4 regions of the Thioalkalivibrio sp. ALM2T genome follow, and region 1 is predicted to be linked to each of the others. Evidence: predicted binding sites of a transcription regulator. Region 1 holds the regulator's gene; each other region holds the start of a gene.

Region 1 (7,724 bases):
AGGGCGATGCCGCCATCTCCGGTGATCGTCGCTCCCGCCAGGCCCTTCACACCTTGCAGATTCTGGCCGAGCGGCTTGATGACCACCTCTTCCTGCCCCACGAGATCATCCACTACCAGCCCTACCTTGCGGTCGGCCGTGTGGACCACCACTACGTGCGCATCCTTGCGCGGCTCGGGTTCGTGCCCCGGCTTCAACCAGCGCTTGAGGTAATGGATAGGCAGGGCGTGCTTGCGCACCATGATGACTTCCTGATCATCCACGTAATTCGTCTTGGTCAGATCCAGGTCCAGGATCTCGGAGACCGAGGCCAGCGGGATCGCAAAACGGCGGCCGTCCAGAATCACCATCAGGGCGGGCAGGATCGCCAGGGTCAGGGGCAGCTTCACCCGCAGCGTAGTCCCCACGCCGATCTCGGAATCGATCTCGATGGTGCCGTTGAGCTGCGAGATCTTGGTCTTGACCACGTCCATGCCGACCCCGCGGCCGGAGACGTCCGAGATCTCGGTCTTGGTGGAGAATCCGGCCATGAAGATCACGTTGAAGGCCTCGCGATCGGTCATGCGTTCGGCCATCGCGGACTCCATCAGCCCCTTCTCCACCACCTTGCGCCGCAGGGCCTGTGGATCCATGCCACCGCCGTCGTCCTTGATCAGCAGTGCGATGTGATCGCCCTCCTGGGCCGCGCCGAGCACGACCGTACCCTTGCGCGGCTTGCCCGCCGCCTCGCGCACAGCGGGCGTCTCGATGCCATGGTCCACAGCATTCCGCACCAGATGCACCAGCGGATCGGACAGGGCCTCGACCAGATTCTTGTCGAGGTCGGTTTCCTCGCCGAAGATCTCCAGTTCGATCTCCTTGCCCAGATTCCGCGACAGATCGCGGATCACTCGAGGGAAGCGATTGAAGACCTTCTTCACCGGCTGCATGCGGGTCTTCATCACCGAGGTCTGCAGGTCGGAGGTCACCAGTGCCAGCGAACTGATCGCCTTGCCCAGTTCGTCGTCGACATGCTGCGAACGCAGCATGCTCAAGCGGTTTCGCACCAGAACCAGTTCGCCCACCAGGTTCATGATTTCGTCCAGCCGCTCGGTATCCACACGCACGGAGGTCTCGCCCTGTGGAGCCGGGCGCCCCCCGGCCTCGGCCCCGCCGGCGCGGGCACCACCACCGCCCTGCCCACCGGCGGCAGCCGGTTCCGGCGTTACCGCTTTTTCCGGCTCGGGCGCCGCGGCCGCGGGCTCGGTCGGCAGTGGATCCGCAGGGGCGTCCGCAGCCGGTCCGGGCGATGCCGGACCTCCGCCCTTGGCCTGCAACTCGTCCAATAGGTTCTCGAATTCGTCATCGCTGATCAGATCACCGCCCGAGTCTTCGCTGGCCCCGGCGCCGCCCGGCACGGCCGCGTCCACGGGTGCCGGGGCACCGTCACCGTGCAACGTATCCAGCAGGGCCTCGAATTCGTCGTCCGTGATCTCCTCCCCGCCGCCCACCATGGCATCGCCCGGGGCCGAGGCCTGGGGCTCGGGGACTGGCTCCGGTTCAGGCGCGGGCGGCGCCGCGGCGGTATCTCCGGCGACGTCTTCGTTTTTTGCCATGCGCCGCAGGTCCTCGACCACCGCGGCATCGGCGGGGGTCGGGTCCATGCCGGAGCGCAGATCCCCGAACATGACGTTCAGGGAGTCCAGCACGCGGAGCATGGTGTCCATCAGATGGCTATCGGCCCGGCGCTCGCCGTTGCGCAGCAGATTGAAGACGTCCTCGGCGTGATGACAAACCGTCACCAGCGGATCCAGGCTCAAAAACCCGGCGCCCCCCTTGATGGTGTGGAAGCTTCGAAAGACCGCATTCAACAGATCCCGGTCGTCCGGATTCTGTTCCAGGTCGATGAGTTGCTCGTTGAGCCCCTCCAGCAGTTCCCCGGCCTCGATCAGGAAGTCCTGAAGGATTTCGTCATTGGGGTCGATGGCCATTCAGTCTCTCCGGTCCCGTGGCGCCAGTCGTATGGGGGGCACTGCTAGAAGCCCAGGCTTGATAGCAGATCGTCCACCTCGTCCTGTCCTTGAACGACATCTGCGCTGGAATCTTGAGTCTTTGGCACACTGGGGCCGTGGCCCTTGCGGTCCGCCTCGCGGTCTTCTTCGCCACGCTCCAGGGACGCTTCGGCCGCTTCGACCTGCTCCATGCGCCCGCTGGAGAGCCGAATCAGGGTAACGAGGTTCTCTTCAAGGTCGGTCACCAGCTGAATCACGCGGCGAATCACCTGGCCGGTAATGTCCTGATAACTTTGTGCCATCAGCACCTCGGAGAGCAGCCGCCGCAACTCCTCGGCGTCCTCGCCCGCTTGCCCGAAAAAGCTGTCCAGCTCACGCGCGAAATCGCGGAATTCGTCCACCGAGAGCTGCCGGTTGCGAAACCGCGTCCATTTGGCGGTCAAGTCGGCCGCCTGCTGGCTGAACGACTCCGCGATCGGCAGGCTCGACTCGATGGCGCCCATCGTGGCGTGCGCGGCCTGCTCGGTCATGGTGACCACGTAATTCAGGCGTTCCTTCGCATCCGGGATCTCCGCCTGGGTCAGCTCTACCAGACGCGAGTCCCCACGGAAGCTTTGCAAGGCCTCGTGAAGGTCGCGCGTCAGCTTGCCCAGTTCATCGAAGAGCTCGCGGTCGTAAGGACGCGCTAGATCCTGCACCAGCGCGCGCGCCGCCGCGTCGTCGCCCGCCTCGAGCGTCTGCACCAGTTGCCGGGCCAGCTCGAGCTGGCCGTCGCGTGGGGGGTGTTCCTGTTCAGTCATGAGGAGCCTCTTGCTGGTACGGCGCCGAAGGAGCCGGGGCACGTCCACCCGCGCAAGCGAGACGGACGTCGTCCGTATTCATCACCGGGCGATGCTTAGCCCTGTGCTTCAATACGTTCGAAGATCTTGTCGATCTTTTCCTTCAGCGTTTCGGCGGTAAACGGCTTGACCACGTAACCGTTCACACCTGCCTCCGCCGCCTCCACGATCTGGTCGCGCTTGGCCTCGGCCGTCACCATCAACACCGGCATCGACTTCAGGTTGGCATCCGCCCGGACGGCCTTCAGCAGGTCGATGCCCGGCATATTGGGCATGTTCCAGTCGGTAATCAGGAAGTCGAAGTCACCATTTTGCAGCATCGGCAGCGCGGTGCTGCCGTCGTCGGCTTCCTGCGTATTATTGAAGCCAAGATCGCGCAAGAGGTTCTTGATAATGCGCCGCATCGTGGAAAAATCGTCCACGATGAGAATTTTCATTCCCTTGTCCACACGTCACTCCGGGATTCGTAAGGTGAGTTTTAGAATAACTGCAAAGCCGTGCCGTCTTCGAGCCACGACCCCATGCGCGCGCGCAGCCGGATGACCGCCTGGCTGCGAATCTGGCTCACGCGCGACTCGGTCACGCCCAGAACAGCCCCGATCTCACGCAGATTCAGTTCTTCGGTGTAATACAGCGACAGCACCAGGCGTTCGCGTTCAGGCAGATCCCCAAGGGCCTCGGCCAACTCCTCGCGAAACTCGCCAGCCTCAAGGCTACGCGACGGCGAGACTTCCTGCCCCTCGATCACGCGATCGGCCCCGTCATCACCACCACCCAGATCGTCCAGCGCAAACAGATGGGCCCCGGCGTGGTCCTTGAGCATGTCGTAATAGTCATCGATCGCCACGTCCAGTTCCGCCGCCACTTCGCTCCCCCGCGCCGCACGCCCCTCGCGGGCCTCGACACTCTGGATCGCGGCGGCAATACGCCGGCTGTTGCGATGCACCGAACGCGGCGTCCAGTCACTGCGCCGCAATTCGTCGATCATCGCACCGCGGATGCGGATTCCGGCGTAGGTGGCAAAGGTCGCCCCCTGCCCGCCCTCGAACTGCCGCGCCGCCTCCAGAAGGCCGATCATGCCGGCCTGGATCAGATCATCGACCTGGACCGAGGCCGGCAGACGGGCCATCAGGTGGTGCGCGATGCGGTGCACCAGTTCAACGTGATCGGCAATCAACTTCTCGTGCCCACCGGTCGCGGTGGACGTCGCCTGGTAGCCGGAAAGTCGATTACGCGTCGTCATCATGCACTCTGCAGCATTCGTTCCACGAAGAACCCGACGCCCCCGTGGTCACCCCCACCAACCGGCCAACGGTCCACCGTGCGTGCCAGTTCGGCAAACGCCTTGCCGGCCGGACTGCCGGGATACTGCTGAACCACCGGTGCCCTTTTCTGCACGGACTTGCGCAGATGTTCGTCCATGGGGATATAGCCGGCCAGATCGAGGACCACTTCCGGCAGGTAATTGCCACAGACAGTATTGAGTTTCTGCATCAGCCGCTCCGCACCCTCGCGTCCGCTGACCATGTTGGTGACCATCCGGAAACGCCGCAGCCCGTGGTCACGATGCAGCACCTTGATCAGGGCATAGGCATCGGTAATCGAAGCCGGCTCGTCGCAGACCACCACCAGGGTCTCCTGCACCGCCCGGCAGAACGAAGTCACCGACTCCTGCAGGCCCGCAGCGGTATCCACGATCAGGACATCCAGCGGCTTGCGGTAGGCACTGAAGGCATGGATCAGACCCGCGTGCTCGGCCGGCGTGAGGTTCGCCATCGCCGCGATACCGGAGGCCGACGGGACCACCTTCACCCCATCCGGCCCCTGGACCAGGACATCGTCCAGGCTGTCCACCGCGCCGGTCACCAGGTCGTGCAGGGTGCGCTCCGGGCGCATCCCGAGCAACAGGTCCACGTTGGCCAGGCCCAGGTCCGCATCGAACAGCATCACCTCGCGGCCCAGCCGGGCCAGGCCGACCGCCAGATTGACCGACACGTTGGTCTTCCCGACCCCGCCCTTGCCCGAGGCGACCGCAATGACCTTCAACGGCTTGTTAGTGCGTGGCATAACGCCCCTTTCCAACCGGCTGAATCAGTTCCAGTGTTGCCGGCTCGGACCCCTGAGCCGGGCGCAGCGGCGAACGCGAGCGTCGCGGCGGTTCCATCTCGGCCAGCCGTTCGGCAGCCCAAGTCTCACGGGCATTGCCACCCACCTGCGCACCCTCCGCATCGTCGTCCAGCGCCAGGCGGGTCAGATACCCCGTATCGACCCGGTGAAAATCCTCCGCGATGCGCTGGCCATCGCTTACGAACCCAAGTCCCAGGTGCTGGTCCAGCAGGACCGACAGGACCTCGCCCAGCTGTTCTGCCTCGTCCAGCTTGGTCAGCACCAGCGCCGAGGGATCCGCCTTGCGAAACGCCTCCAGCACCCGCCGCAAGGTACTGCCCTGGGTCGTGGCCGACACGACCAACCAGCTCTCGGCACGGATATCCGGCGGCAGATGTGCGAACAGCGACTCCTCCTCCACCGCGCGCGGCGCCTGCCCGGCGGTGTCCACCAGGATCAGGTGGCCATCGTCCACGCGCCGCGCCAGATCGCGCAGTTCGCGCGCATTCTGCAACACGCGCACCGAGATCCCCGCCATCTGCGCAAAGGCTTGCAACTGCCGTGTGGCACCGATGCGCTGGCTGTCCAGGGTCACCAGCGTAACCGAATCCGGTCCCATCCGACGGATCTGGCGCAACGCGATCCGTGCCAGCGTGGTGGTCTTGCCGACACCCGTCGGCCCCACCATCGCCAGCAGCCCGCCCTCGTCCAGAATCGCCGGGCGATGCGTGGCAATCGCACCCGAAAGCCGGGCGCGGAGACGCTCCCAAGCCTGCTCGGGGGAGCTGTCATCGAGGATGCTGCCCGCCAGGCTGCGGGCCAGCGATTCACTGAAGCCGCGGTCGATCAGGCGGACCTTGCATTCTGCCGCCAGGGGGTGACGGGCCGCCCAGCGAGCCTCGTCACTCTCCGCATACTGACGCGTCATCAGGCTGCGCAGGTCACGCAACTCCTGCCGCATCGCGGTGAGCTCGGGATCGGCCGGCCAGGAAGGCGCCACCGAATTCGGGGCGCGGTCGGCGGTACGCGCCTCGCGGGCCGGCTTTTCGGCCTCCGGCTCGCGCACCGGCTCCGAGGACTCGCCATCCTCCAGGGCGGCGACCACCTCCAACCAGCCATCCACCCGGCGACTGGAGAGGATCACGGCATCTTCTCCCTGTTGTTCGCGCACCTGACGCATGGCGTCGCGCATGTCCCGGGCCCGATATCGTCTGACATTCATGCTTTGATCTCCTGCGCCGCTCGCGCGGCGGAACCCCTATGTCTCATGCGGACTGCTTCGCCGTTTCTTCCTGACCGACCGTGGCGACTACCCGAATCCGCCGGTTGTCGGGGATCTCGGTAAACGCCAGGACGGTGAGGCTGCGAACCGCGCCGCGCAACCAGCCGGCAATCCAGGAACGGATCTCCGGTGCCACCACCAGGATCGCCGCTTGACCGGCTGTCTCCTGGCGGCGCGCCGCGTCCGCAACCGAACGCTGCAACCGTTCCGCCAGCCCGGGCTCCAGTCCAACCGTGCCACCCGAGCTGCCCTGCAGGGACTTATGCAAGAGCTGTTCCAGCGAAGGGTCCAGGGCGATCAGTGGCAGCTCATCCTCCGGTCCCACAAGGTCCTGGACGATGGAACGCGACAGCGCGACGCGCACCGCAGCGGTCAAAGTGCCGGGATCCTGACTCTTCACCCCGTCGTCTGCCAGGGTTTCGGCGATCGTGCGCAGGTCGCGGATCGAGACCTGCTCGGCCAGCAGGTTCTGCAACACCTTCAGCACGATCGAAAGCGACAGCGTCTTGGGCACGAGGTTCTCCACGAGCTTCGGCGAATGCCGCGCCAGCTGATCCAGCAGATGCTGTGCCTCCTCGTGCCCGATCAGGCGGTGAGCGTTCTCGCGGAACACCTGCGACAAATGCGTCGCAATCACCGTGGAACAGTCGACTACGGTATAGCCGGCGCCCTGGGCCTGGTCGCGATCCGACGGGTCGATCCACAGGGCATCCAGGTTGAAGGTCGGGTCCTTGGTCGGGGTGCCCGGCACGGTGCCGAAGACCTCGCCCGGATTGATCGCCAGTTCGCGGTCGGGGAATACCTCGGCCTCGGCCACGGTGACCCCCAGCAGGCTGATCCGATAGGCGTTCGGACTGAGCTCCAGGTTGTCGCGGATGTGCACCGGCTGCAGCAGGAACCCGAGCTCCTGCGACAGCTTGCGGCGCACGCCCTTGATCCGTCCCATCAACTGGCCGTCCTGGGTACGGTCCACCAGCGGGATCAGGCGGTAGCCGACTTCAAGGGAGACCAGATCCACCGGCGGGACATCTTCCCAGGTCAGGTCGCGATCCTCCGAACGCGCCCCGCCCTCGTCTTCCTGCGGGATGCGCTCCACTTCCACCTCGGCCTCGCGGCTCCGGCGCTTGAGCAGATAGGCCCAGCCAAAGATCAGCGCCGCCAGGCCCAGGAACACGGCGTTCGGCATGCCCGGCACGACGCCCAGCGCGCCGATCACGCCACCGGCGACGTACAGGACCCGCGGGTTGGAGAACATCTGCCCATACACCTGCTGGCCCATGTCCTGGCTGCTGGTCACGCGGGTCACGATGATCGCGGTGGCGGAGGACAGCACCAGCGACGGGATCTGGGCAACGATGCCGTCGCCGATGGTCAGCAACACGTAGTTGGTCGCGGCATCGCCGATCGACATGCCGTGCTGCACCGCACCGATGGTGAGCCCGCCGATGATGTTCACGAACAGGATCAGGATCCCCGCGATGGCATCGCCGCGGACGAACTTGGAGG
Region 2 (7,724 bases), 140 kb from region 1:
CCTGGTAACCGTGGTGGAGACGGGTGCCTGGATCGCGTTGCTGGTCGCCATCGTGCTGGGGCGCGCGGCGCTCACCGGGCTGTTTCTGCTGGTGCCCTATGTGAGGGAGCAGGGCCTGGGTGCCGAGATGGCCGCACACCTGCCGCGCAGCCCTGCCCAGATGGTGCTGGTGGCCACCGGCGTGCTGATCCTCCTGATGGCACTGATCACTGGCCTCTGGGGCCTCATCCTCGGCCTGGCCGTTGCGCTGGCCTTGGTGTTCGCCATCGCCGCCTTCCTGCGTCGCTGGCTCGGCGGCTTTACCGGCGATACCGCTGGCGCCACCCTGGAGCTGGTGGAACTGGTGGCGATTACCGCCATGGCGCTCGTGCTCGCCCTGCATTAGGGAGATGCCTCTCAATCAGGTGAGGCGGTCCCCGTCGCCTTGTCCAGCAGCGCCAGACCTTCCTGTTCCCGCCCCTTTTCCCAACCCTGGCCACGCTGGGCGCGCACCCGGAACCGGGTCTTCGCATCGTGCTCCGCAATCATCAACGTGGCCATCTCGGCGACAAGGCGGCTCACGCTAGTCCCCCGTTCGCGTGCCGGCGCCCTAAGCCGTTCTTATTTGGCGTCCGGCAAACGAATCGTCAATCGAGCCAATGCAGCGTCTCCGCGTTCAGGACCAGAGGATGCATGTTCGAAGTTCGTAAAAGCTGTCATCGAATAGTCACGTAATTGCCACATACTTTGGCCATGACCGTTCCCGTGAGACTCAATCCCGCCCGCATGACCTTGCGCACCCTCGTGAACCCCCTGAGGGCCGTGCGCGATGCGCAAGCAATCGAGCCGGCCCCACCGTGGTGGCAGACGTTTCTGGGGCTTGCGCTGCCGGTGCTGCTGGCGAGCGTGATCGTGAGTCAGTGGCTTTACCAGCTGATCCCGACCGGCCTCCCGCCGGAGGCCATGCCCGATGCCTGGGGCTTTGGTGTCTACAGCGTGCTGGCGATGAGCATCGGGGTGCTGGGGATGGCCTGGTCCGCGCATTACCTGACCGAGCTGTTCCAGGGCTACTCGCACCCGGACCGTGCGATGCTCGCCGTCACGGTCGGGCTGTTACCCGCCTGGGTCGGCAAGGTGGTCGCAGCGTTCCCCTGGCCCTGGGGCAACGGCATCGCGTTGCTGCTGATCCTCTATTCCCTCTGGCTGCTCTACTGGTCCCTGCGCGAGATCATCGGGCTGCGCCGCGGTAACCGCATCGGCCTGTTCGTGGCCACCATCTTCTGCGGCGCCTTCATCACCCTGATATTCGGCTGGCTCCTGATGGACCTGATCCCCGGTGCCACACCCGAACACCGCATCGGCACCACCTGGCTGCTCTAGTCCGCGCCAGCCGTGGAATATGTCGTGCCTGTCGTTCTGCCTGCAGCTCCCCCAATACCCATAACCTGTCATCCCGGAAACCGCGCAGCGGTTATCCGGGATCTCCGTCGTTGGAGCCGGCACAAGCGTCGGGGTGTTCACACGTGTGGAGATCCCGGCTCTCCGGAGCGCTGCGGCCGGGGTGACGGGGAGGGAGTAGCCCGCTGGGACAAAGGCCAGGGGATGTGGGCTGGATGGATACACGCACGTTTGCAATGACCACCAAACCCTCGGGTTAACCACCCAGCCCTTGTCATCCCGGAAACCGCGAAGCGGTTATCCGGGATCTCCGTCGTTGGAGCCGGCACAAGCGTCGGGGTGTTCACACGTGTGGAGATCCCGGCTCTCCGCTCCGCTACGGCCGGGATGACGGGGAGAGGAGCGCTGCGGCCGGGGTGACGGGGAGGGAGTAGCCCGCTGGGACAATGGCCAGGGGATGTGGGCTGGATGGATACACGCACGTTTGTAATGACCACCAAACCCTCGGGTTAACTACCCAGCCCTCGTCATCCCGGAAACCGCGCAGCGGTTATCCGGGATCTCCTTCTTTGGAGCTGGCACTGACATTGGGCCGTTCCCGCGTGTGGAGATCCCGGCTCTCCGCTCCGCTACGGCCGGAATGACGGCAAGGGGAGCGCTACGGCCGGGATGATGCAAGGGATAGCCAGCGGCTTTGAGAGGTTAAAGGCTGGCGGGTCCGATCTTCAGGTGGTCCTGCGCGTACGTGCGCAACGCGTGGTAGTCGGCGTGCATTTGGTCGGTGAAGCGGCAGGCGCGCTGGAGGGCCGGGGCCAGATCGGCGGGCCTCTCCATGTATTCATGGACCAGGCGGTTGCGCAGCTGGCGCATTTGCAGCCAGGCGTCGGCGTCCTGGATGAGGGCGAACTTCTCCAGACGTGACAGGTTGTCGATGGCCGGCCCCGTGTTTTCCCCGGCGCAGGCAAGAAACGCGGGGACGAGCTTGTCCATGATGGTCTCCTGCATACGGCCGAACTTCGCACCGAAGGACTCCAGGCGATCAACCCCTGTGTCCGTAGAAAGGATGCCCTGAACGCGTTTGGAATCCACCGTGCAATCGCCTTCCAGCAGGCGTTCGCGTACGGCGAGCAGGTGCTCATCCTCGCGATCAACCAGATCAATGAGCCGGGCGAGTCGTTGCTGTGGCGTTGCGGCGGTCACAGGGCGACGCCCGTGCGGTCGGCATGCGTATCAATGGGGCGGTGCGGCGCCCCGCGAGGATGCACGACGATATCCACACGGCGTTCCCCCAGTTGGCGTTGCAGTGCCACGTACAGGCGGAGTTCCTGGTCCAGTAGTTCATCCGGCGTGCCGTCCGCCTCGATGTAGAGGTCGATGTCACCACCACGCGCGGCATCGTCCACGCGCGAGCCGAACAGCTTCACGCGCGCATCCGGCCCGAATGCACGGGCCACTTCCTCGCGGATGATCGTCTGTTGTTCGTCGGTCAGGCGCATCGCTCAAGTATATCAAGGCCCTGGAGCATATACCCGAACCGTCTCACCTCCGACCTCCACCACCGTCAGCCCGCGAACCAGCCGCGAATCCACCACGTCTGTCATTGCGAGGAGCGCAGCGACGAAGCAATCGCTCGGGACAAGCAGAGTGCTGGATTAAAACGCTTTGCGCCCTGCCAGCTGATTGCCACGTCGCCTGCGGCTCCTCGCAATGATGGGATGCAATCGCCACCCTTGAGCGGCCGGGTCGCGGCCCTCGTTTCCGTACAATCCTGCCACCCGAGTCATCCTGGAAACCGCGCAGCGGTTATCCGGGGTCTCCGCCGCTGAATGTGGCGCAGACGTCGGGGTGTTCGCGCGTGGGGAGATCCCGGCTCTTCGCTTCGCTACGGCCGGGATGACGGACAGGGGCTGCGGCCGGGATGACCGAGAAGGCCATGGTGAGCGGAGTGCGGTCCGGATGATGGCTGGGCATCGGTGCGGGGCGTTACGGTTTCGCGGCCGGAGGAACTGGGGGCGGCAAGAAATTGCCGCCGGTCGAAAAAAATTTCGATGCAGGGCTAAAGGTTCCTGGGTGAGGGTCGTTAAGGCTTCTGAGAGCGGGGATCAACCCGTTCACCAGAACCGCCCGAGGCGGTGACGCAAGACTCTTACAGGAGAGCGATCATGTCCCAAGTAATTAACACCAACGTTCTTTCCCTGAACGCGCAGCGCAACCTGAACAACTCGCAGGGCGCGCTGGCCCAGAGCCTGGAACGTCTGTCCTCGGGCCTGCGTATCAACAGCGCCAAGGACGACGCGGCCGGTTTGGCCATTTCCGAACGTTTCACCACGCAGATTCGCGGTCTGAACCAGGCCGTGCGTAACGCGAACGACGGTATCTCGTTCTCGCAGACGGCCGAAGGGGCACTTGGTACCGTTGGGGACGCACTACAGCGAGTTCGTGAACTTGCAGTGCAATCAGCGAACGATTCCAATTCAGCGTCTGACCGTCAGGCACTTAACAACGAAGTTCAGCAGTTGTTGGCGGAAGTCAATCGCGTGGCCCGGAGCACCGAATTCAATGGTCAGAATATTCTGGACGGAAGCCTAGAGGATCTGGTTTTCCAAGTGGGGGCCAACTCTGGACAGTCAATCAGCGTGGATGGGGTAGATGCACGATCGAACCAATTGGGCGCACGTGTAGCCGAGGGAACCTCTTTTACCCAAGATTCTTTGGATAGCCTGATTACAGCAAATGATCTTGTTGTCAATGGGCGATCGATTGATCTTGGGGAAGATGGTGCCGGCCTTGAAGAAGGGGCAACTGCTAGTCAGTTGGTTGCAGCGATTAACGCGCAGCAGGGTCGTACGAGCATTCAGGCATTTACCGGCGACTCGGTTAGTTCGGGTGATCTTACGGTGGCGGCCGGCACTGAAAACGACGAGTATTCGTTTACTCTTAATGACGTCACGATCACCTATGCGGCCGGTGCTGACGCGGATGCTACTGCGGCCAACCTCCGGCAAGCAATCAACGAAGTTAGTACTCAGACTGGTGTTGAGGCCGGTGGAGACAACGCCACGTTGACTTTGAGTAACAATACTGGCGAAACCATCAGTGTCGGTCAGGCCGATGGTGGCGCCGACGTGTCTGATCTCTTTTCGGGTCAGGACGTAGACGCGGAGGGCCAGGACTTTTACGCGGGCATCGTCCTCGCGTCGGAAATCCAGGATGATGACTTCTCGATTGCAGGAACGTTCGATGGAGTTGACGGGAATGATGCTTTTGATGTCACGCAAGAAAATCGCACCGCTGCAGGCGTGAATGTGCTGACACGCGAATCGTCGACGGAAGCCTTGAGGACGCTAGACTTTGCGCTACAACAAGTTAGTGGTATTCGAGCGGAGCTGGGTGCAGTTCAGGTTCGGTTCGAGAACACTATCTCGAACCTTGAGATCTCTTCGGAGAACCTGTCGGCCGCCCGTTCGCGGATCCAGGATGCGGACTTTGCCTCCGAAACGGCCGAACTGACCCGCGCCCAGGTACTGCAGCAGGCGGGTACCTCGGTGCTGTCGCAGGCTAACGCCGTTCCGCAGAACGTGCTGGCCCTGCTGCAGTAAGCTCGATCACTCGGGCTCTGGTTGAGGGTGGACGGCGACTGTGCGGTCCACCCCTTCTGAAGAGGACAGCGATATGAGTGATGGAATCGGTAATATCACATCACCGCTGGTTGCAGTGAGCCCGCGCGGGGGCGAGGGGGCTAAGGCTCCCGGTCCCGGCGCGGGTCTTGTTCGTGGCGAGGGGCGGCCGGAGGCCGTGGCTCGTTCCGACAGTACGCAGGAATCAACGGCTCCTGGTTCCACCGGACCGGCGATCGAGGCCATGGACATGGACGAGGTCAATCAGGTGGTCGAGTCGATTAATTCCTATCTGCAATCCACGAAGCGGGCGTTGGAGTTCAGCGTGGACGACAGCAGCGGCCGCACGGTGATTACGGTGATGGACGGAGAACGCGAAGAGGTGATCCGCCAGATCCCGCCAGAGGCCGTGCTGGCTCTGGTGGAGCAGTTTCAGACCGAGCAGGAGCTCGGCGGGACGGGGCTGGCGGACAAGGCCTGACGGCTGGAGCCTTCGTGTATCGTAGTTTTGAAGCCGGGTCCGGTTACGGGTCCGGCTTTTTTTGTGTTCTGGGTATGGAGGTTCGCGTTGGCCCCTTGTGAAAGCCGAGCATGACGTGCATCGGCACGCCTTTTGGCGCTTCCCTACTCCAACGTTGTCATCCCGGAAACCGCGCAGCGGTTATCCGGGATCTCCTGGGGTTGGCGATGCGTCGGTGGCTTCGGTTGGAGATCCCGGCTCTTCGCTTCGCTGCGGCCGGGATGACGGCAGTCTGGGGGGCTTCGCTGAGCTGTGCGGCCGGGATGACGAGGTAAGGGGGTGGGGTGACGGCTGGGTCACCTCGGGAGTGGCGGTCTGGATGGCTGCACTCTAAGTCCCGAAGTATTCCCCAACCATCGTCATCCCGGAAACCGCGTAGCGGTTATCCGGGATCTCCCGGGGATGGCGATGCGTCGGTGGCTTCGGTTGGAGATCCCGGCTCTTCGCTTCGCTACGGCCGGGATGACGAAGGGAGTGTGGTGCGGCCGGGATGATGAAGGGGGGCGGCGCGGACGAGAGGGCGGTGTGGTATGGGGGAAAGGTTTGCGGGGAACATACGGTATGCGGGTCAGCAGCGTATTTTCGGGGTGGAGACGAAGTGGTGTGATGTGAAATGTTTCTGCTTTGGGCTCAAGATTTGGGCTAGGCTGTCGTAGTAGTGGGTATAAGCACGTGCAAGGGGTTCGAGACGTCGAACGCCGAGGAGAAAAACGACCATGGCCATTAGTTCACTGGGTGTCGGTTCGGGGTTGGATCTGAATCAGATCGTTGGCGATTTGATTAACGCCGAACGGGTGCCGAAAGAGCAGCGTTTTGATCGCCGCGAAGGGCGGATTGAGGCGCAGATCTCGGCGTTCGGCAACCTGACCAACAGCGTTGAGCAGTTGGGCGGGAGCCTGGGCCAGCTCGCGGGGTTTGAGCTGTCGCAGTCCGCGGAGGTGTCGGACTCCAGCGTGGCCAGTGTGACGTCGGATGGCACCGCGGCGAATGGGAACTTCTCGCTTCAGGTGGATCAGCTGGCGCAGGCGCAAAGCGTTGCGACGGCGGCCGGGCAGTTCGATGATGCGGATGCAGAGGTCGGCGCCGGGCAGCTGGAGATCAGCGTTGGTGGTGGCAATGCCATTACGATCGACGTGGAAGAGGGCGATACCCTCCGAGACGTGCGCAACGCGATCAATGAGGCCGGGGGTGGTGTCACCGCCTCCATCGTCAATGATGGTAGTGGCGCGCGTCTGGTACTGAACGCGACGGAGACCGGGGCCGAGAACACGATCTCGGTGGCCGTGAACGGGGATACCGCGGCGGCCAATGATGGTCTCGGGCGTTTGGCCAGCGGCAACCTGGAAACGACCCAGGAGGCTCGGGATGCCGTTGCCGTGATCAATGGTCTGACGGTGACCAGTTCGACGAATACGCTCGATGACACGATCGAAGGTTTGAGCATCGAACTGCGCGGCACGTCCGAATCGCCGGTGACGGTTTCTGTCAGCGAGGACCAGGACCAGTTGCGCGAGGCCTTGCAGGGCTTTGTGGAATCCTACAACTCGCTGGTGGGCCAGACCCGCGAACTCACCTCGTTCAATCCCGATTCCGAGGAAGGGTCGGTGTTGACCGGGGACAGCACGGTCCGAGGTATTCGCAGCCGTCTGGGTAATGCATTGATGAACCCGGCCCAGGTGCCGGATGCCAATGCGCAGACACTGGCCGAGCTTGGCATCGTCTCGAACCGCGACGGAACGCTCTCGTTCGACGGTGCCCGCTTTGACCGTGCAATGGAGGAGGATGGCTTCGAGCAGGTCTCGGAGGTCGTGCGCGAGATCGGTGGGCGCATGCAGGAAGTCGCCAACAGCTTCATTGGGCCGGAAGGTCTGATTAACACCCGCACCGACGGGCTGCGCAATGATCTTGACCGCATTGAGGATCAACGCGAGCGTCTCGATGTGCGTCTGGAGCGGATGGAGGCGCGCCTGGTCGCTCAATTCTCGCGGATGGACTCCGCAGTGGCGCAGATGCAAAGCACGGGCGATTTTCTGATGGGGCAGTTGGCGAATATGCCTCTGGCACAAAACAACTCTCGTCGATAATCGCCCGGGGTTGGGCGAGCGGATAACGGAGAAGAACGCATGTACGGACCGGGCATGAATCGAGCGGTGAACCAGTACCGACAGTCGGGCGCGCTGGCCGAGGCCCAGGTGGCGGATCCGCACCGG
Region 3 (7,724 bases), 350 kb from region 1:
GCCGCGACTGGCCGGCCTGCTCGGTGGGAGGCTGGCGCCGGAAGCCTGGGAAGGGGAGGCGAAGAAGGTCGATTTCTTCGACGCCAAGGGCATCGTGGAAGGCCTGTGCGAACGCGTCGCCGGTCCGCTCGGCTTTCGCGCGGAACGTCATCCGGCGCTGCATGACGGGCAATCCGCACGGGTACTGGTGGACGGGCAGCCGATCGGCTGGGTCGGGCGCCTGCACCCGGCGTTGTGCGAGCGCTTCGACGTGGAGCCGGTCTACCTGTTCGATCTGGACGCGACCGCCGTGGTGCGCGCGCCAGTGGCGCAGTTCTCGCCGTTGTCGCCGTACCCGTCCATCCGTCGGGATCTGGCGCTGGTGGTGGCCGAGTCGGTGGCGGCGGGCGATGTGCTGGCGGCCATCGACGAGCTTGACCTGGAGATCCTGCAGGACGTTCGCCTGTTCGATGTGTACCAGGGCAAAGGCTTGAATCCGGACGAAAAAAGCCTGGCTTTGGGCTTGATTTTACGGGCTTTTGATCGCACCCTAGGCGAACAGGACGTGGCTGGCATCACCGACGCGGTGGTGCAGCATCTCCAGGCCCGGTTCAACGCAACCTTGAGACAATAGCCGATGGCAGCTGTAACCAAGGCGGATCTCGCCGCCGCGCTAAACGAGGAACTGGGTCTCAACAAGCGCGAGGCCAAGGAATTCGTCGAGATGTTCTTCGAGGAGATGCGGCAGTCGCTGGAGACCGGCGAGGGCGTGAAGCTTTCCGGGTTCGGGAATTTCATCCTGCGCGACAAGAACCAGCGGCCAGGGCGCAATCCCAAGACGGGCGAAGAGATTCCGGTCTCCGCGCGTCGTGTGGTGACCTTTCGGCCGGGACAGAAACTGCGCGAGCGGGTAGAGAGCTATGCTGGAGGCGAGTAACCACCAGGAGCTGCCCGCGATCCCGGGCAAGCGCTACTTCACCATCGGCGAAGTCGCGGAGCTGTGCCAGGTCAAGCCGCATGTGCTGCGGTACTGGGAGCAGGAATTCCCGATGCTGGAGCCGGTCAAGCGGCGCGGCAACCGTCGCTACTACCAGCGTCAGGATGTGATCCTGATCCGTCAGATCCGCGCATTGCTGTACGAAGAGGGCTACACCATCAATGGTGCCCGTCAGAAGCTCTCGGGCGACGAAGCCAAGGGTGATCGTCAGCAGGCCCAGCAGATCATCCAGGACACGATTTCGGAGCTCGAGTCGGTTCTGCGCGTATTGCGCGCCTGAGGCTCCAACCCTAGGGGGCGCCCGGACGTTGTGTTGATGCGATTCGCTTTGCTCGTCGCATCCTACGGTGTCCTTCTGAACCCAACTCCAGTTTGAAATTTCCGCTCTGTAGGATGCGACGAGCGCAGCGAATCGCATCAATGCGCCACTCTCGGTGTACGTGGCGCGAATGGTCCGCACGGATCTGGCAGCAATGGGGTGGCCGACGCTTTCGTGAAGGCGGGGAATCGGATATAGTTCGCGGCTTCGGGGCGTGGCGCAGTCTGGTAGCGCATCTGCATGGGGTGCAGAGGGTCGCAGGTTCAAATCCTGCCGTCCCGACCAAACAGGAACGATCAAAAAAGGCCGCTTCAAGCGGCCTTTTTTGTGTTCGGAGTTGCAGGTGGCGGCGTCGCCTCGGCTCAGGCTCAATCCATCGAGCGGCGGCGCGCCTCGCGCTGGTAATGGAGCAGGGCGATGTTGGTCTGGCGTTCCATCCACTGGGTCATTCCGACGATCTCGAAGCCTGCAAACTCGAAGCCATCACGCGTGCTGCGGCGACGGTTGGCCAGCCGCAGGTCCCCGGAAAGGCGTTCACTGACATCGGGGAGCAGGAGGTTCTCGAAGGCCAAGTTTGCCTGGTCCTCAAGCGCATCCAGAAGGGTGGTGGACAACTCGATGCACATGCCCTGGGCAGAGAGGTCGGCAACCTCGCCAATCACGGGATCCTTCCAGGCCTTTGCATGGAGTTCGATCTGAGGCCGCTGGGCCATCGGGATGTGCACGCGGAACGTTTCGCGGCGTTGCAGGTAGTACAGAGTTTCCGGATAGGTGCAGACGTAGAGCGCGCCTTTTTGCTCCTGCTCGATGCGTGTTACATGCGTGCCGAATCGCACTGCAACCCCGCGCAGCGCGGCGAATACGCGCAAGTCCATGCCGGCCTGAACCTGCTGGTGCGCGCGAGGCGGGGTGAGCTCGTCGAGAAAGAGTTCCTTGGCGGCTGGGTCCAGACGGACCAGGGCCGAGGTGTACAGGGGGCCGTCGGTATCCACGCGAACGCTCACGACGGTGAGCTTGTGGTCGAGGTCCTTGAGGATGCCGGCAATCCGGTCCGGCTTATCGACGGTATAGTCCGTGTCGTCCATGCGTCCGAAGTGTTAGGAAGGTGTGAGGACGCAAGGTACTGGTGGATGCCGCGAAAAGCCAGCCTCCACCAGCACCGGCCTCTCAGGCCTGGGTGATCTGGCGTCCGCCGCGGTTTCCGGGCCGGGCGCGGCCATACGGGTCGTAGGTAGCCGCGGGGCCGGTTTCCTCGCCGCGGAGGATCTGCATGGAGAGTTCCACGCGCTGGCGGTCACGGTCGATCAGGCGCGCATTGCCCTGATTCAGAGTGTCGCAGCGTTCGATGGACTGGCGCAGGGCTTGCCACAGGTCGTTCAGTACGACGCCATCGTCCATCTTCGAGAACAGGCGCGCGATGCCCTCGGGGCTGAAGGCCTCGCCGGCGGCCTCGACCAGGCCTTGCTGGTTGCGTGTCTCGGTTTCCAGCTCATGCAGCAGGGTCTGCTTGCCCGTCACCACGCCCTGCAGCGTATCGGGTTGGCGCGCTTCGACCGCGCGCGTCTCCTGTAGCAGGCTCTCTTCCAGCTGATGAGCCAGCCGGATTGAGGTCTCGAGCGAGCGTTGCAGTTGATGGTGCGCGTCGGCATTCATGGGCGATAGACCGGGTTAGCGCAGCAGGCTTTCGAGGTCGATCATGCGATCGGCCAGCTGCTGGTTGTCCACCGGATAGTTGCCGCTGGAGATCGCCTCGCGCAGTTCGGCAACGCGGGCGGCGTCGAAGGGGGCGGTGTCGCCCGCGCCGGCCGCGGCATTCATTGCCTGGGCGGCCCCGGTGAGCGTGACCGAATCATTGTTTGGCGCCGATGCGTTACCGGAGGCCGGGGCACGGTTTGCCGTGTTGCCGGACTCGTCGCGACCCTTTACCCCGGGGTTCTGGCTGTCGGGGCGCAGGCTGTTCGTGTTGAGGCCCTTGATATCCATGATGCCTTCCTGTCGTTGTAACTGTGCTGCAATTGTTTACGGCCAGCGGTGCTGAAACTGTAGGCCTCGAGGGCGGAAAAGTGTAACCGGCTTCACAATCCGCTTCGAAGATCATCGGCGTGCCTGGTGAGGCGAGGCCTCAAAGCGCTACCCGGATGTGGCCGGAGGCCTGGATTTCGCCTTCGACGACCCGCCCGGAGGATGCGTTCTTGACGCGGATTCGCTCGCCCAGCGTCCCGTTCTCCAGCGCTTCGCCCTGCATGCGGATGGCGATTGAGCCGTTCTCTGCCAGGATGGTAACCCGCTGGCCGCGACTGATGATCTCGCGCGGGCTCACGTGCTGGGTTCCGATGATCTGACCCGGGCGGATGCTGCGCCGGGTCTGCTGGCCGATCAGGGCATTCTTTTCCTCATGATAACTGCCGGCATGGCGCGAGGTCTCGATTCGCTGGAAACGCAGGTCGCCCGCCGAGAGGGTGTGCTGGCGCGGCAGGGTGCGGTTCGCAACCAGCACTTCGGCGTAACGTTCGACCGTCGCCGGCACGTATAACTGCCAGGTCACCGGGCCGGCACACTGGATATGGACAGCGGTGTTGCCGTCACGCCGCCCGCCGGGTGGTAAACGCGCTTCCAGGCCGTCCGTGCAGGGGACGAGGCGCAGACGCTTGTCGAGCTGGCCAATCTCGATGGAAACATCCTTCTCGCTATCGGTAACGCCCAGTTCCTGAATCAGGAACTGCTCGGCGGCGTGACGGATGTCGTCAACTGGGTGGACTTCGGCCCGGACGCTGGTAGACAGCAGTACCAGGATGAACAAGAGGGCGACTCCGGCAAGGAGACGCGGAATGCTTCGCACACTGGCGTTCGAGTCGATCACGCTCGCTGGCGAGGCATCGGAGGGCCCGCCTTTTCCTGGAACGAATGAGGCCCCAACGCGAACGGGCGAACGGATCAGCGTCTTCCTGGCAGCGGAAGAGAATTCTGAAATGTTTCGGCGCTGGTTCATGTCGCGGTCCTGTTTGGTCCTGTCCTGCGCAGCCCGTTCGGTGCGGGCGTCGGACTGTGCGCGAATGGCTCGGGTTTGGCGGATCTTGCGTCGATGTCGAGCGAGTCGCGAGCGGTTTCAGTCCGCAAAAACAAGCAGATCTCGTGCCAATGAACGGGCATCCGGTGCCACGCGCGCATTCAAGGCCCGTCGCGGGCGGCCGTTATGGCCATGAGGCGGCGTCAGAAGGCGCATGCACGCTAATGCAAATGACAGGCCGGGGTTGCGCGGTGCACACTTGGCCTTTGAGGCCTGTCCGGTGCTAAGAGCAATCGGGGCAAGGAGAGCGGCACGATGAGTCAATTCATTGACGATGTGAATCAGCGAACCCAGTTGGTGGGGCAGAACCGCATGGAGCTGCTGCTGTTCCATCTGGGCGGGTCGCAGACCTTCGGGATCAATGTCTTCAAGGTCCGCGAGGTGATTCCGTCGCCACCGCTGCGTCAGATTCCCGGCTCCATGAGCGTCGTACGCGGGGTGGCGACGTTGCGTGGCGGTACCGTGCCGATCATTGACCTGGCGCGAGCGATGGGCCTGCGTGGCGCCGTCGGGGCGGTCGACAATGGGGAGCAGAAGGTGGTGGTCACCGAGTTCAATCGTTCGGTGCAGGGCTTCTGGGTGTCGGCGGTGGACCGCATCGTCAACGTGAACTGGCAGGACGTGAAGTCGCCCCCGCGCGGAACCGGACGCGAATCCTTCCTGGTGGCCGTCACGGAGATCGACAACAAGCTGGTCGAGATTATCGATGTCGAACGGGTGCTCTCCATCGTGAACCCGCTGCCCAGCGAGATTTCGCCATCCATCCGCGAGAACGCCCGCGAGGCCAGCGGGCGCAAGGTCGTGATCGTCGATGACTCGGTGGTGGCGCGCAAGCAGATCGAGGGGGCGATCAAGGGGCTCGGTTTCGAATACGATGTCTTCAAGGATGGCCAGGAAGCACTGGACTTCCTTGAGCAGAAGGCCGCGGAAGGGCCGGTAGGGGACCAGGTCGAACTGGTGATCTCGGATATCGAGATGCCACGCATGGACGGCTACACCCTGACCGCGCGCATCCGGGACAATCCCGCGCTGCAGAATTTGCGGGTGCTGTTGCACTCCTCACTGAGTGGGGAATTCAACACGGATATGGTCAAGCGCGCGGGGGCCGATGCCTTTTTGTCCAAGTTCAATCCCGACGAGCTGGCGAATGCGGTGCTGGACCAGACCGGGCGCCCGGATCCGCAGGCCGAATGACCGGTCGGGCGGAACCGCGTTGCCGCTCGGCAAGCCCGGAGCGGCGACGGGTGGCCGCCACTCGGTGTGTATGGTGCCATGCGCGCGACGCCGTATACTCGACCCGATCTTCGGGATCACCCCGGTTTTCCGGCCAAGAGGCCCCGGTCAAGGATTCGTCATCAGGATGCCTAATCACGATGGACAGCGCTCAGGGATGACTTGGTGATCGATTCCCGCGACTACGAGGAGTTCTCCCGCTTTCTGCAGGACTGCTGCGGTCTGGTGCTGGGCGACAGCCGCCAGTACCTGGTTTCCAGTCGTCTGTCGCGGCTGCTCGACGAGTTCGACTTCAAGAGCGTCCCGGAACTGCTGCATGCCATGCGGCAGGCCCCGAATCCGCGCCTGCGCACCCGCGTGATCGATGCGATGACGACCAACGAGACGTCCTGGTTCCGCGATGGCTTTCCGTTCGAGATCCTGCGCCACGTGCTGTTGCCGGAACTGGCCGCGAAGGGAGGCAGCATCAAGGTCTGGTCCGCGGGCTGCTCCAGTGGGCAGGAGGCCTATACGATCTCGATGGTGGTCTCGGAATGGGAGGAGTCGCGGCCGGCCCGGAAGGTACCGGTTTCCATTCTGGGCACGGACCTGTCAGAGAAGATCCTGGACGATGCGCGGCGGGCCGTGTACGACGGCCTGAGCATCGTGCGCGGGCTCAGCGAGAGCCGGCGCGCGCGCTTCTTCGAGACCGTCGCGGATGGCCACAAGGTGATCCCGGATGTGCAGCGTCGCTGTCGCTTTCAGAAGCTCAACCTGATCGACAGCTATGCGGCGCTGGGCAAGTTCGACCTGGTGTTCTGCCGCAACGTGCTGATCTATTTCTCTGGCGACACCAAGCGACAGGTTCTTGACGCTATCGCCCGGCAGATGAATCCGGGCGGGTATCTGTTTCTTGGCGCTTCCGAGACCGCAGGGCCTTATACCCAGGCTTTCGAGACCGTACGAACCGAGTACGGCTCGGTACTTCGTCTGAAGTCCTGACGTAATCCAGCCCCGGGGCTGATTCCCGGGAACGCCCGTGCAATGCGGGCGGCGAGTCGTTCCATCCCTTCCCCTGGCTGCCCGCTGTGCCTGCGTCCCTGCGGCACGCCGCTCGAGAATGGCATAACGATTGCTTCAGTCCCCCTGCGAAGGGTCGCAATCGGTGCGCCCCGTTCTCCAAGCGAGGGTCCGCCACGGGCGGACAGGACGGAAGCGATGAGTCTCTCTCTCGACAAGGCGATGGGTATTTCTCCGCAGGCGGTGAATGTGCGGGCGCAGCGCATGGAGCTGTTGGCCTCCAACATCGCCAACGCGGATACCCCGAACTACAAGGCGCGGGATATCGATTTTCGTGCGGTACTCGAATCCGCGGCCGGCGGCGGCAATAGCTTGCCCATGGCGCGCAGCCAGGCGGCGCATCTCGACCCCAATGCTGGCGCGATGAACGGACAGGTCGAGGCGCTTTACCGCATCCCCTCGCAGGCGTCGCTGGATGGAAACACGGTGGACCCGCAGATGGAGCGGGCCGCCTTTGCCGAGAACGCCGTTCAATACCAGAGCAGCCTGGAATTCCTCAATCGCCGGGTCTCCGGCATTCGTGAAGCCCTGCGGGGCGATCGTTAGGGAAACGCTGATCAATGTACACACTTGCGTTGGTACCCCAGGTTTTTCGAGACAAGGCGCGTCGTGCAGCGGGTAGTGGGTCTAGCCGTCCGTTTCTGATGAATTCGGGGCGCAACGCAGGATCGGGGAACCTGGGGTACCAACCCCACCAACCATTCAAAGCAGGGGCTTGGCCGCTTTTGAGTGCGCACGGCGTTGCGGCTCTCTTGTGCAGATTGACTGCACTGCGGTCACCGCGCCTTGTTCGCACCCAAAAGCGACTCGAGCGCGAGTGCGTACATTCATCAGTGTTTCCCTCGCGTGACGCGGAACTGATCGGGAGATCGATGTCGTGAGTAACCTTTTCAGCCTGTTCAATACCTCCGCCTCGGCGCTGTCGGCGCAGTCGGTGCGCCTGAACACCGTGGCCTCGAACCTGGCCAACGCGAACACCGCGGCGACCAACCCCGACGAGGCCTATCGCGCCAAGCAGGTGCTGTTCCAGAGCGTGATGGACCAGGCCAACCCGAATGGTTCGTCGACGG
Region 4 (7,724 bases), on a different contig from region 1:
TGTAGCGTGCGTCCTGATGCGTTTCGCGGGGCTCAGCGCGTCTTACGAGGCGGCGATTGGCGATTGGCGCCGGGTGCTGGGTCAGGTGTTCGGGGTGTGTGCGGCGTCGAGTGTCTTGGTTAGGGCGTCCAGGACGGCGGTACCGGATTCCGGCAGGATGGCCTCGATGCGGGGGCGCAGCGGTGTGTTGGGGGCGGCCATTGGCTCCAGCCCACCGTGGCCGTCCACGCGGTTGATGCGTTGCCAGCCCTGGTCGGTCTCCACCAGCCCTTTCAGCCGATCGCCGGTAAAGCCGTCGACCAGGCCTGCGAGGGTTGCGTGGTCGACGACCTGCCCCTCGGGCATCAGCCAGCTGCGACCGATGTAGCCATCGCCGCGGGTGTCAATGGTCACCCATTCGTTTGCCGCGGGAGCGGCGTGGTCATGGGCGTGGTCGTGGGCATGATCATGATCATGTCCGGGGGCGGTGGACTGGGTCGCGGCCTCGAGGAAGGCGCGAGCCTCGGGGAACAGGGCACCGCCGCGCTCCAGCCGGGGCCGGTCCAGCCACTCGCGCTCGATGCGGGCCTGAGTCGTCTCGACCACGAGGGGGCGCGGCGAGGGCATCGCGGCGACGTAGGCATGCAGCGTCTCGCGGTCATCCTCGCTGTAGAGGTCGGCCTTGTTGGCCAGGAGCACATCGGCCAGGGCGATCTGGTCCTGCCAGATCGGGTGCTCGCGATGGCGGGGCGAGGCCAGGTGGCGTGCGTCCATCAGGGTCACGGTGGCGCGCAGATCGAGGACGCCGGCATAGGGCGGTTCGGTCAGGGTGCGGATGATCTGCGCCGGGTGCCCGAGACCGGTCGGCTCGATCAGGATGCGGTCGGGTTTCTGGCTGCGGATCAGCCGGTTCAGGCCGACGGTGAACATCTGCGCCGAGACGCAGCACAGGCAGCCGCCGGGGATCTCCTCCAGGGCCACACCGGTGTCCGCGAGCAGCCCGCCATCCACGCCGACCTCGCCGAACTCGTTGACGAGCACAGCCCAGTGCTCGCCTTCGGGGCGTTGTGAGAGCAGGTGACGGATGGCAGTGGTCTTGCCGACGCCAAGAAAACCGGTGATCAGGTTCAGCGGGATGTCGCGATGTTGGGCCATTTTAGCTGGGGTCGTCCAGTTGCGCGGGCGGTGGGCCGGTGCCGTTGTCTGCCGGTCCAAGGGTTTCGGGGCGCACTCCCTCGCTCTCCAGGCTCTGGCGCATGGCATCGTCGGCCTGCTGGGACATGACGATGATGGAGATACGGCGATTGATCGCCGCCTCCGGGTTTTCGCGGTTGAAGGGCACGCTGGCCGCCAGACCGACTACCTGGGCAATCTGGTCGGATTCGGTGCCGCCGGCGATCAGCGCGCGGCGGGCCGCGTTGGCACGGTCGGCCGAGAGTTCCCAGTTGGTGTAGTCCGGGCGCAGCAGCGGGCGTGCGTCGGTGTGGCCGGTGATCGAGACGCGGTTGGGGACCTTGTTGATCAGGCTGGCCAGTTCGCGCAGGATCGCGTCGGCGTGCTCCAGGGGCCGTGCGCTGGCACTGTCGAACATCGGCCGGTTCTCGCGATCGATGATCTGGATGCGCAGGCCCTCGGGCGTGATGTCCAGGAGCAACTGGTCCTTGAAGGGCTCTAGCGCCTGGCTTTGTTCGACCGCTTCTTCCAGGGCCCTTTGCAGTGTCTCGAGGGCCTCACGGTCGCGCGCCTCGGCCAGGTCGTCCAGGGTTTCATCGTCGATGCCACTGGGGGGAGCGACGGATTCCGGGTCTTCCATCAGTTCTGGCAGGCCCTCGAAATCGATAATCGACGGGTCCACTCCTGTGCCGTCCCCGGGCGCCTGTCCGGGGACGGGTGCAAGGCCTTCGAAGGCTGACGGGTTCTGAAAGTACTCGGATAAACCGGCAAGATCTTCGGCCTCCATCGCGGCGAGCAGCCACAGGAGCAGGAAGAAGGCCATCATCGCGGTGGCGAAATCGGCAAAGGCCACCTTCCACGAACCGCCGTGGTGGGCGGCCTTGACCACCTTCTTCTTGACGATGATCGGCTGGGTCTTGTCCTCGACGCCCATGGGTGCGTTCCGGACGGCCTCAGGCCGCCTTCACGTGCTCCTCGAGTTCGGAGAAGCCGGGCCGCAGCTCGCTTTCCATGGTCTTGCGGCCGAATTCAACCGCCACTTGCGGGCTGTACCCCTGAACATTGGCGAGGATGCAGGCCTTGATGCACTGCAGAAACTTCGCCTCTTCCTGGGATCGCGCCTCCAGTGCGGCCGCGGTCGGACCGACGAAGCCGTAGGCGAGCAGGATGCCGAGGAAGGACCCGACCAGGGCCGCTGCTACGTTCATGCCTATTTGTTCGATTGAGCCGCCGAGCGCACCCATGGTGTTCACGATCCCCAGCACCGCCGCCACGATGCCGAACCCGGGCAGGGCATCCGCCACGCGGTTGACCGCGTGGCTGGGGCGCTCGGATTCCTCGTGATGGGTTTCCAGGTCCACGTCCATCAGGGCGTCCAGCTCGTGCGGGTTCATCGAGCCGGAGATGATCAGGCGCATGTAGTCGGTGATGAACTCGACCGCGTGATGGTCCTTGAGTACCCGGGGATGCGCCTGGAACAGGGCACTTTCCTCGGGCTCCTCGACGTCGCCCTCGATGCCCATCAGGCCTTCCTTGCGGGCCTTGGTGAACAACTTGTACATCAGCGCGAGCAGGTCGAGGTAGTCTTCGCGCGAGTACTTGGCGCCGCCTTTCAGCAGCTGGGGAAGGGACTTGAGGACCGTGATCACGACCCGGAAGGGGTTGGCGATCAGGAAGGCGCCCAGGGCCGCGCCGCCGATGATCATGTATTCGTATGGCTGCCAGATCACCAGCATGTTGCCGCCGTGCAGCACGAAGCCGCCGAACACGCCGCCGAGCACGATGATGAAACCGAGAATGAGCTTCACTGATGGGATCCCGTGATGTGGGCTCGAATAGGGGTTCTGCGAACCGGTTCACAGTGCCGCAGTTGCTATAGTGACGGGCATAACCATAACGACTCCCCTGCGCGAGGTACAGCATGTCCCTGGACAAGGACGCGCCCTACATGGACGAAGCCGCCCGCCTGGCGGCCGTGGAATGGCCGATCCTCGAGGCGAGCGATGCGGTGTTCGCCGACCCCGACGCCCTGGTTGAGCGCTCGCTGCGCGAACTGGCGCGTTACGCCGAACGCGACCCCGGTCTGAGCCTGCGTCTGGTCCTGCGTGCAAACCGTTCGCGCCGCGGCCTGCGCCAGGAAGTGCACGCGGTGGGGGACGCCATCGCCATGCTGGGGTTGCAGAACGTCCATCAGGAGGCGGCTGCGGCGCCGCGCGTCGAGGATGTCGTTACCCAGCCGCAGGCTTATCGCGAGATGGCGGCGCAATCGCGGCTGGCGGCAATGATTGCGACCGAAATCGCAGGCGAGCGCCACGATACCGAGCCGGGCGAGCTGGCCCTGGCCGCCCTGCTGAATCAGCTCGGCCTGCTCGCCCTGCTCGTGGAGGGCGAGCCGCGCCTGGCCCGGCTGATGGAGATCCTCGAGCTGAATGCGCTTCCGGACGAGGCCAGTTACACCGCACTGGGGTACGCAACGGACGATCTCTCGCGTGCGATGGCGGAACAAATGGAGCTGCCGGAACTGGTGCAGGGGACGCTGCGGGCGGTCAATGCGGCGCATCACCGGGCCTTTGAGGTGATGGTCGCGAGTGCCGTGGCCTGGCAGGTCTTTCGCGGCATGGATACCGCGCGCGGTGACCGCGATCTCGGGCTGCTGGCCGGGCTGATGGGTTTGACTGACAAGGAGGCCGCGGACCGGATCAGTGCGGTGATCGAGCGTTTCAACGCGGATGTCGCGGTCTACCATCGTGAACCGCTGGATCCGCAGATACCCGGGCGGGTCTGGCTGCGCGAGCCACATCGGCCGCGCCTGGCCCTGATGCCGCGGGTCGACCTGCTGGAAGAGGGGATTGGCGCGCTCGAGAAAGAGCAGAACCGCGAGCTGCGCGTACGGCGGATGCTGCGGGTGATGCAGTTCGGTTTAGGCTTGAACCGGGTGGTTTTTGCCCGTCTGTCCCGGGATGGCGAGACGCTGCGTGCCGAGCACCTGGTCGGCACGCTGCACGAGCCGGAGTTCAGCCACTTTGTGATCAACCGTGCGGCGCTCGGACCGTTGGCGCAGGTCCTGGATAAGGACACGCCGCAGTGGTGGGACCACAAGCGCATCCATGAGCAGATGCCCCCGGCGGTGCGCAAGCTGACCGGCGGGGTCGATTGTCTCGTCGCGCGCCTGTGTGATGGCGAGCGCGTGCTGGGCCTGGTCTACGCCGACCGGCGTTCGCGTGACCTGGAGCTGACCCCGTTCGCCTTCGAGGGCTTTCGGCGTGTGCTGGCCGCGGCAGCGCGGCCCGTTTAGCCCCGGTAGGCCGCCGCCGGGTGCGATTCAAGTTCGGGGCATTCGGGTCGATACATCCGCAAGAGCGAATATATTCGCCGGAGATTATCATCGAGGGCGTGGGGCGCAGCGAACGGCCCGCGCGAATTTTGGTTGCCGGACACGTCCTGTTCGGCACACAAGAATAAGGAAGTACGGCATGCGCAAGAATCTTCCCGTCACCCAGACGGAGTATTCGCTGGATCGGCATGGAGACCTGATCTCCTCCACCGACGAGAAGGGCCGCATAGGCGACGCCAACCGCGATTTCATCGACGTCAGCGGCTTCGACTGGGAGGAGCTGTCGGGATCTGCGCATAACATCGTGCGCCACCCGGACATGCCGGAGGCCGCCTACGCGAACATGTGGGCGACCCTGAAGGCCGATGGGGCCTGGATGGGCATCGTCAAGAATCGGCGCAAGAACGGCGATCATTACTGGGTGGACGCCTTTGTCACCCCCGCCTACGAGCACGGTCGCAAGACCGGCTACGAGTCGGTGCGGGCGATCCCGGAGCGCGAACATGTGGCACGTGCCGAGAAGGTGTATGCCGCGATCAACCGGGGGCGGAGCTTCGCACGGCGCTGGTATCACGGCCTGACCTGTCGCCTGGCGGGTACCTGGATCGTGGGCGTCCTGCTGGCGCTCGCCGTCGTGTTCTCGGCGTTTTCGCCTGTGGTGCAGGCGGCCCTGCTGGTGCTGATCTTTGCTGTCGGCGGCGTGGCATCGCTGGTGTTTACCTCCGGGGTGCGGCAGGCGGTCAAGCGTGCCCAGGCCCAGTTCAACAACCCGGTAATGGAGGCGATCTACACCGGGCGGCGCGATGACAGCGCCTCGCTGGAACTGGTACAGCGCTTCGGCGAGGCGAAACTGCGCACCGTGCTAGGCCGCATTGAGGACAAGGCCGAGGCGGTGAGTGACGATGCGCACTCGATGGCCAGCAGCGTGGACCAGACCGCCTCCGGCGTGGAGCGCCAGCAAAACGAGATCGACCAGGTTGCCACGGCGATGAACGAGATGACCTCGACCATCCAGGAGATGGCGAGCAACTCCGCCCGCGCCGCCGAGGCCGCGAACAACGCCGAGAAGGAAACCGGGGCCGGTCAGGATGTCGTGAACGACACGGTTTCCGTGATCAACCGCATGGCAGCGGAGGTCGAGTCCACCGCCGAGAAGCTCGGCAAGCTGGAGGCGAGCACCGTGGAGATCGACAAGATTCTGAGTGTCATTCGCGAGATCGCCGAGCAGACCAACCTGCTGGCGCTGAATGCCGCGATCGAGGCCGCCCGCGCCGGGGAACACGGCCGCGGGTTCGCCGTGGTGGCCGACGAGGTGCGCAGCCTGTCGCAGCGCACCGATGAATCCACGGTGACCATTCGCAATATGATCGAGAGCCTGCAGTCCGGGGCGCGCGAGGCCATGTCCGCGATGCGTGCCAGTCAGGAGCGGGCTGCCGACGGGGTCGAAAAGGCCCAGGCGGCGGGCGATTCACTGACGACCATCCGCGAGGCCGTTGGCCAGATCACCGAGATGAACACCCAGATCGCCACTGCGGTCGAAGAGCAAAGCGCGGTCTCCGAGGAGATCAACCGCAACGTGACGTCCATTCGCGATGTTGCCACCGAGACCGGCTCTGTCTCCGCCCACGCCCGCGACGCCAGCGCCCGCATGCAGGCCGAGGCCAGCGAGCTTAAGGCACTCATTCATCGCTTCGAACAAAAGGCTGGGTGAAAATTGAGTTTCAGGGCTTGCGTGAATAAAAATGCGCGATTAGAATTTCGCCCATCTTAATAGCAGAGGTTTGTCAATGGACTGTTGTCGATGCATGCATGATCGCGGGGCCGGTGGCCGAAGCGAGCGTGCATATCGTTGCCAGCGGGGTCCAGCCACCCAGTAAGTGCGGTGGTGTCCCCGGTGTCAGCGATATGCGTGACTCCGGGGGCTGACAGATTTCCTGTTTTCTCCCCTCCTGCGCCCATTTCGGGCGTCCTGCCTGCCCCGAACCCCTTGGTGGCCACCCTGCGGTGCGCTGCTGGTTCATGCCAATCGATGGCGTTTTCCCTCTGCTCGGCTCCGGAAGGAGCCGTGCGTATAACTGTGCGCGTCCCGAACGTGTTGGTGCATTGATTACGACGAGGAGGCCTGTATGCCACAGGACGAAGACGACGACCCCGGGTCGGGGTTCGGTATATCACTGCGGGGCAGTGAAAAAAGTAAAATCATGTTCAATTCGCTGATGGGGGTTTTGTAAAAGACCGCTGCCAGCGGTGATGGGATTCTTTTGCCTTTTGTAATGCCCTGCGTTCCTTTTGAATGTAAAAGCACGAGGAGCATTGCAATGAATGACAAGATCCTGGAAATGATCCATGCGGGGGAACTCGATCACGCCCGCGCCGAGCTGATTCATCCGGTCCCGGCGATTACCGCCGAGCGCCTGGCCGAGCTGGACCCGCGTTCGCGCTGGGTGCTGCTGGAGGGCGTGGACGCCAACGAACGCCGCGCCGTGTTCCTGGCGATGGATGATGAGGAGCAGGCCATCCTGCTCGAACACATGCCGGAGGATGCAGCCCACGAGCTGGTGCAGCGGCTGCCGGCCTACACCCTTGCGCGCGCCCTGACTCTGGTAGGCAAGCCGCTGGCGGCGGACCTGCTCAACGCCCTGCCCGGAGCCAAGCGCGACAAGGTCCGTGCGCTGTGGCGCCAGGACGAAGACACGGTGGCGCGCGTGATGCGGCGCCCGGTGTTCTGGGTGACGCCGGAAGAGACCGTCGGCGAGGTCACCGCTCGGCTGCGTGAAGATCGCAACATGCCCGACGATGTCGGGGCGGCGTTGCTGATCACGGATCGCGACCACCACTATCGGGGGCTGGTGCGCCTCGGCCGCATGTTCCGCGCGGATGGCGACCAGGCCGTCGGCGAGCTGGTCGAGCTGGAGGATTTCTGCGCCACGCCCGACGGCGACAAGGTGGAGGCCGCTCGCCTGCTGCAGCGCACCGACGTGCCGTATCTACCAGTGGTGGACGCCGATGGCGTGCTGGTGGGTGTGCTGCGCATCGACGATGCGATGGATGTGCTCGAGGAGGACACCTCGGAGGACTTCTACAAGAAGGCGGGGATTGGCGACCTGCTGCACCACCGGGATGTCGTGCGTTCGGAGAAGCTCACCTCCGGTGGGATCGGCTACGCGGTCAAGGTGCGCATGGCCTTCCTGATGGTGACGCTCGCCGGCGGTCTGGCCGTGGGTGGGGTGATCGACTT

Evidence for each region. The regulator FliA, encoded in region 1, starts transcription of late flagellar genes. The targets are predictions, from matches to a motif close to GCTAAAGTTNNNNNNNNNNCNGCCGATA.
Region 2: the regulator FliA is predicted to act here: its motif matches at 3,433-3,460, upstream of F816_RS0101275 (flagellin).
Region 3: the regulator FliA is predicted to act here: its motif matches at 3,315-3,342, upstream of flgM (flagellar biosynthesis anti-sigma factor FlgM).
Region 4: the regulator FliA is predicted to act here: its motif matches at 4,473-4,500, upstream of F816_RS0107740 (methyl-accepting chemotaxis protein).

What each region holds. Positions count from the first base shown of each region.
Region 1 is NZ_KB906556.1:145,425-153,148, reverse strand. It holds gene F816_RS0100660 (chemotaxis protein CheA) at 1-1,970, opposite strand, end outside; gene F816_RS0100655 (protein phosphatase CheZ) at 2,015-2,791, opposite strand; gene cheY (chemotaxis response regulator CheY) at 2,887-3,267, opposite strand; gene F816_RS0100645 (RNA polymerase sigma factor FliA) at 3,309-4,076, opposite strand; gene F816_RS0100640 (MinD/ParA family protein) at 4,073-4,897, opposite strand; partial or broken gene flhF (flagellar biosynthesis protein FlhF) at 5,066-6,158, opposite strand; gene flhA (flagellar biosynthesis protein FlhA) at 6,202-7,724, opposite strand, start outside.
Region 2 is NZ_KB906556.1:281,337-289,060, reverse strand. It holds gene F816_RS0101300 (adenosylcobinamide-GDP ribazoletransferase) at 1-385, shown strand, start outside; gene F816_RS14810 (hypothetical protein) at 397-561, opposite strand; gene F816_RS0101290 (YIP1 family protein) at 733-1,359, shown strand; gene F816_RS0101285 (hypothetical protein) at 2,080-2,577, opposite strand; gene F816_RS0101280 (nucleotidyltransferase domain-containing protein) at 2,574-2,873, opposite strand; gene F816_RS0101275 (flagellin) at 3,540-4,976, shown strand; gene F816_RS15095 (flagellar protein FlaG) at 5,050-5,475, shown strand; gene fliD (flagellar filament capping protein FliD) at 6,231-7,598, shown strand; gene fliS (flagellar export chaperone FliS) at 7,638-7,724, shown strand, end outside.
Region 3 is NZ_KB906556.1:493,492-501,215, reverse strand. It holds gene pheT (phenylalanine--tRNA ligase subunit beta) at 1-613, shown strand, start outside; gene F816_RS0102295 (integration host factor subunit alpha) at 617-916, shown strand; gene F816_RS0102290 (MerR family transcriptional regulator) at 900-1,256, shown strand; tRNA gene F816_RS0102285 (tRNA-Pro) at 1,504-1,580, shown strand; gene F816_RS0102280 (flagellar brake protein) at 1,664-2,380, opposite strand; gene F816_RS0102275 (flagella synthesis protein FlgN) at 2,463-2,948, opposite strand; gene flgM (flagellar biosynthesis anti-sigma factor FlgM) at 2,964-3,278, opposite strand; gene flgA (flagellar basal body P-ring formation chaperone FlgA) at 3,418-4,095, opposite strand; gene F816_RS0102260 (chemotaxis protein CheV) at 4,618-5,556, shown strand; gene F816_RS0102255 (protein-glutamate O-methyltransferase CheR) at 5,761-6,576, shown strand; gene flgB (flagellar basal body rod protein FlgB) at 6,793-7,200, shown strand; gene flgC (flagellar basal body rod protein FlgC) at 7,532-7,724, shown strand, end outside.
Region 4 is NZ_KB906561.1:365-8,088, forward strand. It holds gene F816_RS0107720 (GTP-binding protein) at 82-1,134, opposite strand; gene motB (flagellar motor protein MotB) at 1,136-2,086, opposite strand; gene motA (flagellar motor stator protein MotA) at 2,106-2,960, opposite strand; gene F816_RS0107735 (HDOD domain-containing protein) at 3,074-4,447, shown strand; gene F816_RS0107740 (methyl-accepting chemotaxis protein) at 4,626-6,197, shown strand; gene mgtE (magnesium transporter) at 6,805-7,724, shown strand, end outside.